DNA from 3 places in the Arthrobacter sp. zg-Y750 genome. Region 3 is predicted to be linked to each of the others. Evidence: riboswitches for the same ligand, from Rfam matches in the RefSeq annotation. Region 3 holds a riboswitch; each other region holds the start of a gene.
The links. Region 3 has a riboswitch for S-adenosylmethionine ahead of LOC57_RS05605 (cobalamin-independent methionine synthase II family protein). Riboswitches for the same ligand answer to the same signal wherever they lie in the genome.
Positions count from the first base shown of each region.

Region 1 (3,242 bases), on a different contig from region 3:
ATTCGCCTGCGGCGCAGCGCAGCGCCAGTGGTTTAGCCAGGGCGTTCGCGGTGTCGGCCGCAAAGAGAAGTTCCTGATCCATGGATACAGGCATACGGCGTGCACGGTTTTCCGGCGAGCGTGCCGTTGCGCACTGTGGAAAGTTTGGCAGGTTAGAGGAATCGACCGGTTTGGGTTGCTGCTGCCGCTTCCAACCGGCAGCAGAAACCCAACCCGGCAGGAAAACCCGACCCTAGATCTCGACGGGACCCTTGCTGGTGTCGAAGGTTACCGACATAACGCCCGGTGTGCCGGCCGGAGCGATCCAGGTGACTCCCAGGCCGTCCAGCGGCTCCTCGACACGGGTGCCCAGCCAGTCACTGACCCGGGCGGCGGAACCGGCAATGGTCAGCGAGCTCAGCTTCACGGAGCCGGGCATGCCGGGAATGGCGTTGGACGGGTGCAGTGCCTCGGTCCCGTCATCCCAGCGCAGCAGGTAGGGCACCTGCGGATCGGCAATCAGGCCGTTGATGCCGATCTGCTGCCAGGTCAGCTCCTGGCCGTCCGGAAACTTCCGGTTGCCCGGCACGGAGGAACGGCCCAGCCGCTCTTCGAAGGGTGAGAGGTCATCCACCGCAACACACCAGCCCATCCAGCCGCCGCCGGATTCGGAGCGCTGGCGCACGGCCTGGCCGAAGGGGGCCTTGTCCGATGCCGGGTGGTTGAGCACCTCCACAACCTCGACGTACTGGTTGTTGGCCAGGGGGAGGATCATATTGCGGGTACCGAATCGGGGGTGGACGCCACCCTTAACGAAGTCGGCGCCGAGGGCAGCAGCAATCCTCTCGGTGGTGGCCAAAAGACCGTCAGATTCACAGGCGTAAGAAACATGATCCAAGCGCATGCGGCTCATTGTGGCACGTTGTGACCACCGTCTCGACTTAGGACCTCCTTACCGCCAATTTCAGTGCCGGCGGAAGCGAAACGGCGGATCGGGGCGCCACCGGGTTTCACGCAAAGTCATGAAGGTTGCGCTGGGCCCGGCTATCGGTTTTCATAGGTGCAGGTCATGAGTGCCAGCAGATAGCCCCGGCTTGCTGGCCGGCAACCCTCCAACCGCGGTGGGGTGCCCCGGGTGAAGACCTGGCCGTACGCCAAGAGGGCGTCCGGCAAGCGCGGGCCCCGCAGCCCTACCGGAATTCCGGTGTGCACGTTCGTGTACCCAAAACCGGAACGACGGCGTTGTGCGGCCCCTGGTATGAGGGAGCATCATGAGTGCAGATTGGTCTTTTGAAACCCGCCAGATCCACGTAGGCCAGGAGCCCGACGCCGTCACCGGTGCGCGTGCCCTGCCGATCTATCAGACGTCGTCCTTTGTGTTTCCCAGCGCTGAGGCCGCCGCGAACCGGTTCGCGCTGGCCGAACTGGAACCCATCTATACCCGGATCGGCAACCCGACCCAGGAAGCGGTGGAAAACCGGATCGCTTCCCTGGAGGGCGGCGTCGGCGCGCTGCTGCTGGCCTCGGGGCAGGCAGCGGAAACCTTTGCGCTGCTCAACGTAGCCCATGCCGGTGACCACATCGTGGCCAGTCCCAGCCTGTACGGCGGCACCTACAACCTGCTTCGGCACACGTTGAAGAAGTTCGGGATCGACACCACGTTTGTGCAGGACCCGGATGACCTTCAGCAGTGGCGGGCAGCGGTGCAGCCCAACACCAAGGCGTTCTTCGGCGAGGTGGTCTCCAACCCGCGGCAGGACGTGCTGGACCTGGAGGGCATCAGCGCCGTCGCGCACGACGCCGGCGTTCCCCTGATTGTGGACAACACCCTCGCCACGCCGTACCTGATCCGGCCGATTGAGTGGGGTGCGGACATTGTGGTGCATTCGGCCACCAAGTATCTGGGCGGGCACGGGACTTCCATTGCCGGGGTGATCGTGGATTCGGGCAACTTCGACTTCGCCGCCGACCCGGAGAAGTTCCCCGGCTTCAACACCCCCGATGAGAGCTACAACGGCCTGGTCTATGCCCGGGACCTGGGCGTGAACGGTGCGCTGGGCGCCAACCTGGCCTATATCCTCAAGGCCCGGGTGCAGCTGCTGCGCGACCTCGGTTCGGCGGTGTCCCCGTTCAACGCGTTCCTCATTGCGCAGGGACTGGAAACCCTGAGCCTGCGGGTGGAGCGGCACGTCGCCAACGCAGTCGCCGTCGCCAACTGGCTCGAGGGGCACGACGACGTCGTCTCGGTGGCGTACGCGGGTCTGGAATCCAGTCCCTGGTTTGAGCGCGGACGCAAGTATGGTCCACGCGGCACCGGCGCGATTGTGTCCTTTGAGATCGACGGCGGGGTGGACGCCGGGAAGCGGTTTGTCGACGGACTGGAACTGCATTCCCACGTGGCCAACGTGGGGGACGTGCGCTCGCTGGTCATCCACCCGGCGTCGACCACACACAGCCAGCTCGGTGCCGAGGCGCAGCTGGCCGCCGGGGTCAGCCCGGGGCTGGTGCGGCTGTCCGTGGGCATTGAACACATCGATGACATCCTGGCGGACCTCGATGCCGGCTTCCGGGCCGCCAAGGGAGCCTGAGCCTTCCGTGGCGATCCGGCACCCCGCTCTGCAGCACCCCGTCACCGACCGGGACGGGGTGCTGCAGTTCGCCTCCATTGGCGGACTCGACCTGGAAACGGGCGGTTACCTGCCCGACGTCGTCCTCGGTTACGAAACGTGGGGACGGCTCGACGCCGACGCCGGCAACGCAGTGTTTATTGCCCATGCGCTGACCGGCAGCACCCATGTGGCTCGGGGCGATACGGATGAACCGGGCTGGTGGGATGACCTGGTGGGGCCGGGCAAAACCGTGGACACCAACCGGTTCTATGTGGTGGCGGCGAACATGCTGGGCGGTTGCTACGGTTCCACCGGTCCCTCGTCCCCGGATCCGCAGGGACTGCCCTGGGGATCCCGGTTCCCGTTTGTCACCGTCCGCGACTCGGTGCGCGCCGAGGCACGGCTGGCCGACCTGCTCGGGATCCGGGCCTGGCACACCGTGCTGGGCGGTTCGCTCGGGGGAGCACGGGCCTTGGAATGGGCGGTTACCGAACCCGGGCGGGTGAAACGCTGCGCCGTCATTGCGGCGACGGCGGCCAGCACCGCGGAGCAGATCGCTTTTGCCCAGGCGCAGCTGGCCGCGATCCGGCTGGACCCGGCGTTCAACGGCGGGGACTACTACAACGGTGCCCCGCCGCTGGCCGGGCTCGGGCT
Region 1 is NZ_JAJJOC010000022.1:160,889-164,130, reverse strand. It holds gene LOC57_RS14815 (endonuclease domain-containing protein) at 1-82, opposite strand, end outside; gene LOC57_RS14810 (VOC family protein) at 233-883, opposite strand; SAM riboswitch class IV at 1,045-1,161, shown strand; gene LOC57_RS14805 (bifunctional o-acetylhomoserine/o-acetylserine sulfhydrylase) at 1,251-2,567, shown strand; gene metX (homoserine O-acetyltransferase MetX) at 2,575-3,242, shown strand, end outside.
Region 1: another riboswitch for S-adenosylmethionine. It lies ahead of LOC57_RS14805 (bifunctional o-acetylhomoserine/o-acetylserine sulfhydrylase); the one in region 3 lies ahead of LOC57_RS05605 (cobalamin-independent methionine synthase II family protein).

Region 2 (3,242 bases), on a different contig from region 3:
GCGGCAGAAGTCCTGAACGCCGCAGCCGACGCCACTATCCGCACCTCCGATCCCGTGGTGGGCCCCGGCCAGTACCTGAAAATCGACACAACCGAGCTGACCTGGGGCGGCAAGCAGATGGCTGACGGCAGCGACCTTTCCTGGCAGGAAACCGTCAGCGATCAGCTCTACATACCGGCAGACAGGAACGGTGAATGGATCTGGGACCGCGGAGAGCGGATTCCCCTCGAGTCCTCGTCCGACGCCGCCAAAGCGGCGGCCGCCGAGATCGCCCAGCTGCCGCCGAAGGGCGGGGAGCCGAACCCGACGGTCGGAATCCAGCGCGGCCCGGGAGGTACCTTCTACGGACAAGCGCCGATGGTCATCATCGGCACCTCCCTTGACGAAGCCGGAAGCCTGCCCCGGGATCCCCGGGAACTGCTGGACCTCATTTACGAGCGCACCGAGGGAGCCGGCAAAACGCCGGAAACGGAGGCCTTCGTGACGATCGCTGACGGCCTGCGCACCGGGGCCGTCCCCGCCGACCTGCGCGCAACCATGTATCGGGCCGCTGCACTGATCCCCGGCGTGGTCATGAGCGACAAGCAGGCAACAGTGGACGGCAGGACAGGCATCGCCATCGGAATCCCCCACCCAGGAGGAACGTCGCGGACCGACATCATCATCGATCCTGACTCAGGCCTGGTCATCGGCGAACAGGACGTACTGCTGCAGGACTTCCCCAACGCTCCTGCCGGCACCGTTCAGGCATGGACTTCGGTTAGAACCTCCGTGGTGGATTCCGCCCCGTAGCCGTCCCTCCTTTCCGCCGCCTTTCGGGGCGGGACACGGGGTCACCGGACGGGCCGGGTTAGGCGCGGTGCGGCACCAGGGCACCGGACGGGCCGGGTTAGGCGCGGTGCGGCACCAGGGCACCGGACGGGCCGGGTTAGGCGCGGTGCGGCACCAGGGCACCGGACGGGCCGGGTTAGGCGGCTTTAATAACTTTCGCGAGCTCTGCGAGCGGAAGTTTTCGTTGCCGCCGTTCCGGCCCGCCCGGCGCCCGACCCGCCCGGCGCCCGACCCGCCCGGCGCCCGACCCGCCCGGCGCCCCGGAAACGGACCCGGAAACCCGCACTCCTGTCGAAATGTCGGCGCCCTCCGCTACAGTAGTTTTCAGCTTCACGAGATGTGGCCTTCGCCCGGTTCGCCGGGCATAAAAGCTCCGACTGGCCCCACACCAACCCCACTGTTCGGCGGGTGGTTCGGATGACGAAGCGGCCTGCTTCATCCGCTGCAGGCAAGGACAACCTGAAAAGGAACCCACTGTGAGCATTTCCAGTGTCAGCAACTCCGGCTTCAACAACCCCGACTTCAGCAGTTCCTCCCCGAGCAACTGCACCGGTTTCGCTCCGGGCCACAACATCCATTGGATCCACGGCCGCCGGCTTCAGGGCTGGGAGCACTGGGCCGACGTCGACGTCACCGCGGATCCGCAGCTGGACCTCATCTACCTGGTTATCGACGGGCAGCAGCAGTTGATGTGGTTCCACAATGTCGGTGCGGTCGCAACCGCGTTGGAAGCCGCCGTCGACACGCCCCAGTGGTGCCAGCGGTATTCCACGCTGATGGTGCCCGGCGGGTTTGGCTCCGAAGCCCGGAGCTCTTTTTTCTACTTGGCCCGGCCGGAGCGGGTACTGCCATGCAACGGCTCTCCGGTCCGGGCACCCGAAAGTGAGCGGCTCGAGAAGCCCGGCTCCTAGCTTGCGGACGGTAGCTGGCCGCAATTCAGTGCCGACGGTGGCGCTGCCCTCCTAGGCTCTGGGCCATGACGAACATACAGATCTGCGTAGACTGCACCGATGCCCACGCTCAGGCCGATTGGTGGGCGGAAACCTTGGGCTGGACGTTGGAGCCCACGGACCAGGGCTTCATCTCGTCCTTGCTGGACCAGGGCTTCGCAAAACCCGAGGACGTGATTGAGCACAACGGTGTCCGGGTCTGGCGTGACGGCGCAGCTATCTGCCCTGCCGATCAGGTGGGACAGGAGGACCGGCTGCGCATCCTGTTCCAGCCCGTCCCCGAGCCCAAGACCGTCAAGGATCGAATCCACCTGGATGTGCGGCTGGAGGGCAGGGACAAGGACGAAGCCCGGGCCGCATTGGAAGGTCGAGGTGCATCCTTCCTGTACGAGGCCAGTCAGGGCCCGCACTCCTGGTACACGATGGCCGATCCCGAGGGCAACGAGTTCTGCATCAGCTGACGCGCACCTGCTCTTCCAGCTTCTGTACAGCTGATGCGGCTTGGAAGGGCCAATACCCGCATCAGCTGTACAGAGGGCGTCCGCGGATCCTCTAAAACAGCCGTGAGACCCTACTGCTGCAGCAGCTCCGGCGGCACAGCGTAGATGATCACCACGCTAAGCAGGTTCTTCGCGGCATGCACCCCGTAGGACAGCATGAAGTTGTTCCCGGCCCACACGTACATGCCCACCAGCACGGCGCCGGTGGCCAGATAGGGCATCAGTACCGGCAGGGACAGCGACTCCTTGCCCACAATGTGGATGGAGGCGAACAACAGGACCGACAGGATGCAGCAGGCCCAGGTGTTCCAGTAGCGGCTGAGCTTGCCGATCAGCAGGTGGCGGAAAATGTACTCCTCGACGAACGGCGCCAGCACCACCACCAGGGGCACCACAAGCCAGGGCGACATCTCGGTCACAAGGCCCTGCACGGCCTCCTGGTTCACGGCGGTCTCCGCCTCGCCGGTGATGATCAGGCCCACCATGGAAGCGATGATGGTCAGGATCACGCCGATCGGAATCAGCGCCGCTGAAAGGACCGGCCGGGTAGCGAGGATCCTTGCTTCCCGTGCCACATAGGCCCGGGCTGCGATGAGGGCCAGGACGCCGCCCACCGCGTAGAAGGCCAGGTTGATCACATATGCGGCCACCAGCGGATCCGGGATCAGCGCGGACAGGCCCGGAATGTCGATCGGCACAAAGCTGAGCAACAGCAGGAACAGGACGTAGTAGCCCGCCGCCACGGCATCACTGCGGGTGAAGCGGTACGCCAGCCAGGGGATTTGCGCCGGCGGGCGGCCGGACGGGGCCCGGTATTCGTTAGCTGTCATCAGTTAAGGATAGGAGCCCGGAGCGGCCCCGGGCAGCCTGCTCCCCCTAGTTCAGCTCCGCGATCACCGGGGGCATGGCTTCCAGCAGCTCGCGCGCCAGGAAACTGAGCGGGCCGCGCGACGCCGAGAGC
Region 2 is NZ_JAJJOC010000004.1:11,224-14,465, forward strand. It holds gene LOC57_RS02285 (CU044_5270 family protein) at 1-792, shown strand, start outside; SAM riboswitch class IV at 1,160-1,292, shown strand; gene LOC57_RS02290 (hypothetical protein) at 1,308-1,742, shown strand; gene LOC57_RS02295 (VOC family protein) at 1,808-2,242, shown strand; gene LOC57_RS02300 (CPBP family intramembrane glutamic endopeptidase) at 2,353-3,111, opposite strand; gene LOC57_RS02305 (NAD(P)H-hydrate dehydratase) at 3,158-3,242, opposite strand, start outside.
Region 2: another riboswitch for S-adenosylmethionine. It lies ahead of LOC57_RS02290 (hypothetical protein); the one in region 3 lies ahead of LOC57_RS05605 (cobalamin-independent methionine synthase II family protein).

Region 3 (3,242 bases):
TCGGGGCGGAATACGCCGGTTTTCCCGGCGCTTACCCCCGCGGGGAGTGGGACCATTAATCCGTGAGCCATACCCCCAGTAACCCAGGCGTCCAAGAAGCGCGTAAAACCTTCTTCGGCCATCCCCGGATGTTGGCCAATCTTTTCAGTGTCGAGTTGTGGGAACGCTTCTCGTTCTACGGCATGCAGGGCATCCTGCTGTACTACATGTACTACAGCGTCACCGAGGGCGGCCTTGGCATCGATAAAGCCATCGCCACCTCACTGGTGGGCGCATACGGCGGTGGTGTGTACCTGTCCACCATCATTGGTGCGTGGCTTGCGGACCGGGTCCTCGGATCCGAACGCGTGCTCTTCTACTCCGCCGCGATTGTTGTGCTCGGCCACATTTCGCTGGCCGTGCTCCCGGGCGCAGTGGGGCTGGCCGCCGGCCTGATCCTGATTGCCCTGGGTTCCGGCGGCGTCAAAGCCAACGCCACTTCGCTGGTGGGGACCCTGTACGACGAAAAGGATGAACGGCGCGACGCTGGTTTCTCCCTCTTCTACATGGGCATCAACCTCGGCGCCCTGGTCGGCCCCCTCCTCACCGGCCTGCTCCAGGTGAAGCTCGGCTTCCACTACGGCTTCGGCCTGGCTGCCATTGGCATGGCCATCGGCCTCGTCCAGTACGGCCTGACCCGCAAGTACCTGCCCGAGGCTGCCCACCAGGTGACCAACCCGCTGCCGCGCCGCAAGTACGCCACCATGGGCGGCGTTGCCGCCGGCGTTGTGGTCATCGTTGCCCTGGCCGTGGTCTTCGGCCTGCTCAAGGCGGAGAACCTCGCAGTGGTCATGGCGACCGTGGCCATCCTTGCCTCGATCGCATACTTCGTGATCATCCTGCGCAGCCCGAAGGTGGGCGCCGTCGAACGCCGCCGCGTGTACTCCTTCATGCCGCTGTTCATCGCCAGCGCCGCTTTCTGGGCCCTGTTCCAGCAGCAGTTCACCGTGGTGGCGCTGTACGCGGACACCTCGCTGGACCGGTCCATCTTCGGCTTCACCATGCCGGCGGCCTGGGTGCAGTCCATCAACCCGATCTTCATCATCATCTTCGCGGCCGTCTTCGCCGCGGTCTGGACCAAGCTGGGCGACCGGCAGCCGTCCTCGCCGCTGAAGTTCTCCCTGGGACTTGCCGTAATGGGCCTGGCCTTCCTGGCCTTCATCCCGTTCTCCGGCGGCGGCCCCAACAGCACCCCGCTGCTGGCAATTGTCGGCATCCTGCTGCTGTTCACCTTCGCTGAGCTGTTTATCTCCCCGATCGGCCTGTCCGTGGCAACCAAGCTGGCGCCGGAAATTTTCCGGACCCAGATGGTGGCGCTGTTCTTCCTTTCGGTCTCCCTGGGCACCACGCTGGCCGGCTGGCTGGCACAGTTCTACGACCCCGAAACCGAGGTCAGCTACTTCCTGTTCAGCGGCGGAACCGCCATTGTCCTGGGCATCGCCCTGGCAGCGGCGACCCCGGCCATCAAGAAGCTGATGAGCGGCGTGCGCTAACCGGCACAACAGTTTCAGTTCCACCAGGACGGCGGCACCGGGCAACCCCGGGGCCGCCGTTCTTTTTGCCTGCCGTCACATGCTTGGCCTGCGCCCGGCGTCGTGGTTAGGATGGGCACCAGCTTCAGGAGACACGGCCGCCAAGCTCCGACTTGGCCGTGCACCAACCCCATGCTTCGCGGGTGGTTCGGATGACGAAGCGGCCTGCACCGCCTTTTCCAGGCATCCGGTGCAGGCAAGAGCACGTGAATCCCAAGGATTATTTCCATGCGCAAAAGCACCGACCGTATCCTGGCCACCCATGCCGGTTCCCTGCCCCGCACCCCCGAACTCCTCGCGGCCAACGCGGCTCGGGACGCGGACCCCTCCGACACCGGGGGCTATGCCGAACTGCTCAGCGACGCCGTCGCCGACCTGGTGCTGCGCCAGCAGCGGGCCGGCATCGACATCCCCAACGACGGCGAGTACGGGCATTCAATGTCCGCCGAGGTGGACTACGGGGCCTGGTGGTCCTATTCCTTTGCCCGGCTCAGCGGCCTGACCGTGGCGGAGACCGGCATCTGGGAGATGGAGCCCGTCCGTTCCGAGCCGGGAAAACCGGTCCTCACCAGCTTCGGTGACCGCCGCGACCGGGGGCGCTTCCGCGAGGCCTACACCGACCCGTCGTCGAGCATCACCACCGGCGCCCAGAAGGTCTTCCCGAAGGTCACCGGCAAGGTGGAATACACCGGGTACGACGCCGTTGCCGGCGACATCCGCAACCTCAAGTCAGGGCTGGCGGCGGCGGGGCTGGAGGAAGGTTTCCTCGCCTCGCTTTCCCCCGGTTCCTGTTCACGCATCGCCAACGAGTACTACGCCACCGAGGAGGAGTTCATCTACGCCTGCGCGGACGCGATGCGGGAGGAATACAAGGCGATTATCGACGCCGGCCTGATTGTGCAGATCGACGATCCGTCCATTGCGGAGAACTGGGACCAGATCAATCCCGAGCCGTCCGTCGAGGACTACCTGCGCTTCACCGAAATCCGGGTTGAGGCCCTGAATTACGCACTGCGCGGCCTTCCCGAGGAGCAGATCCGCTTCCACCTGTGCTGGGGCTCCTGGCACGGACCGCACACGACGGACATCGAGTTCCGGCACCTGGCGGACACCCTGCTGAAGATCAACGCCGGCGGTTACAGCTTCGAAGCCGGCAACGTACGGCACGAGCACGAATGGCGGGTCTGGGAAGACACCAAGCTGCCGGACGGCAAGGTGATCATTCCCGGCGTCGTCTCCCATGCAACGAACGTAGTGGAGCATCCGGAGTTGGTGGCGGACCGGATTGAGCGCTTCGCCCGGCTGGTCGGCCGCGAAAACGTGATTGCGTCTACGGACTGCGGGCTGGGCGGCCGCGTGCACCCGCAGATCGCGGCGGCCAAGCTCGAAGCCCTCGGCGAAGGTGCGCGGCTGGCCAGCAGCCGTCTATGGTGACCCGGTGCGGGCAGGCTTGGTGTGCCCTAGAGTGGGATTCGTAAGGCTACTGATGAATTACCTTCAAGGAGCTGATGATGACTGATCCGAAAGCCGGCGACCCTAAGAACGAGTCCGCGAATCCGATTGAGAACGCGGTGGAAAACCTGATGTCCACCTCCGCGGAAGTTCCCGACGGCAGCGGCAGCCAGGACCACTCCGACCCGCGCACGGAGGTCCACTCCAACCTTGCGCAGG
Region 3 is NZ_JAJJOC010000008.1:27,764-31,005, reverse strand. It holds gene LOC57_RS05610 (peptide MFS transporter) at 129-1,532, shown strand; SAM riboswitch class IV at 1,655-1,780, shown strand; gene LOC57_RS05605 (cobalamin-independent methionine synthase II family protein) at 1,800-3,005, shown strand; gene LOC57_RS05600 (hypothetical protein) at 3,083-3,242, shown strand, end outside.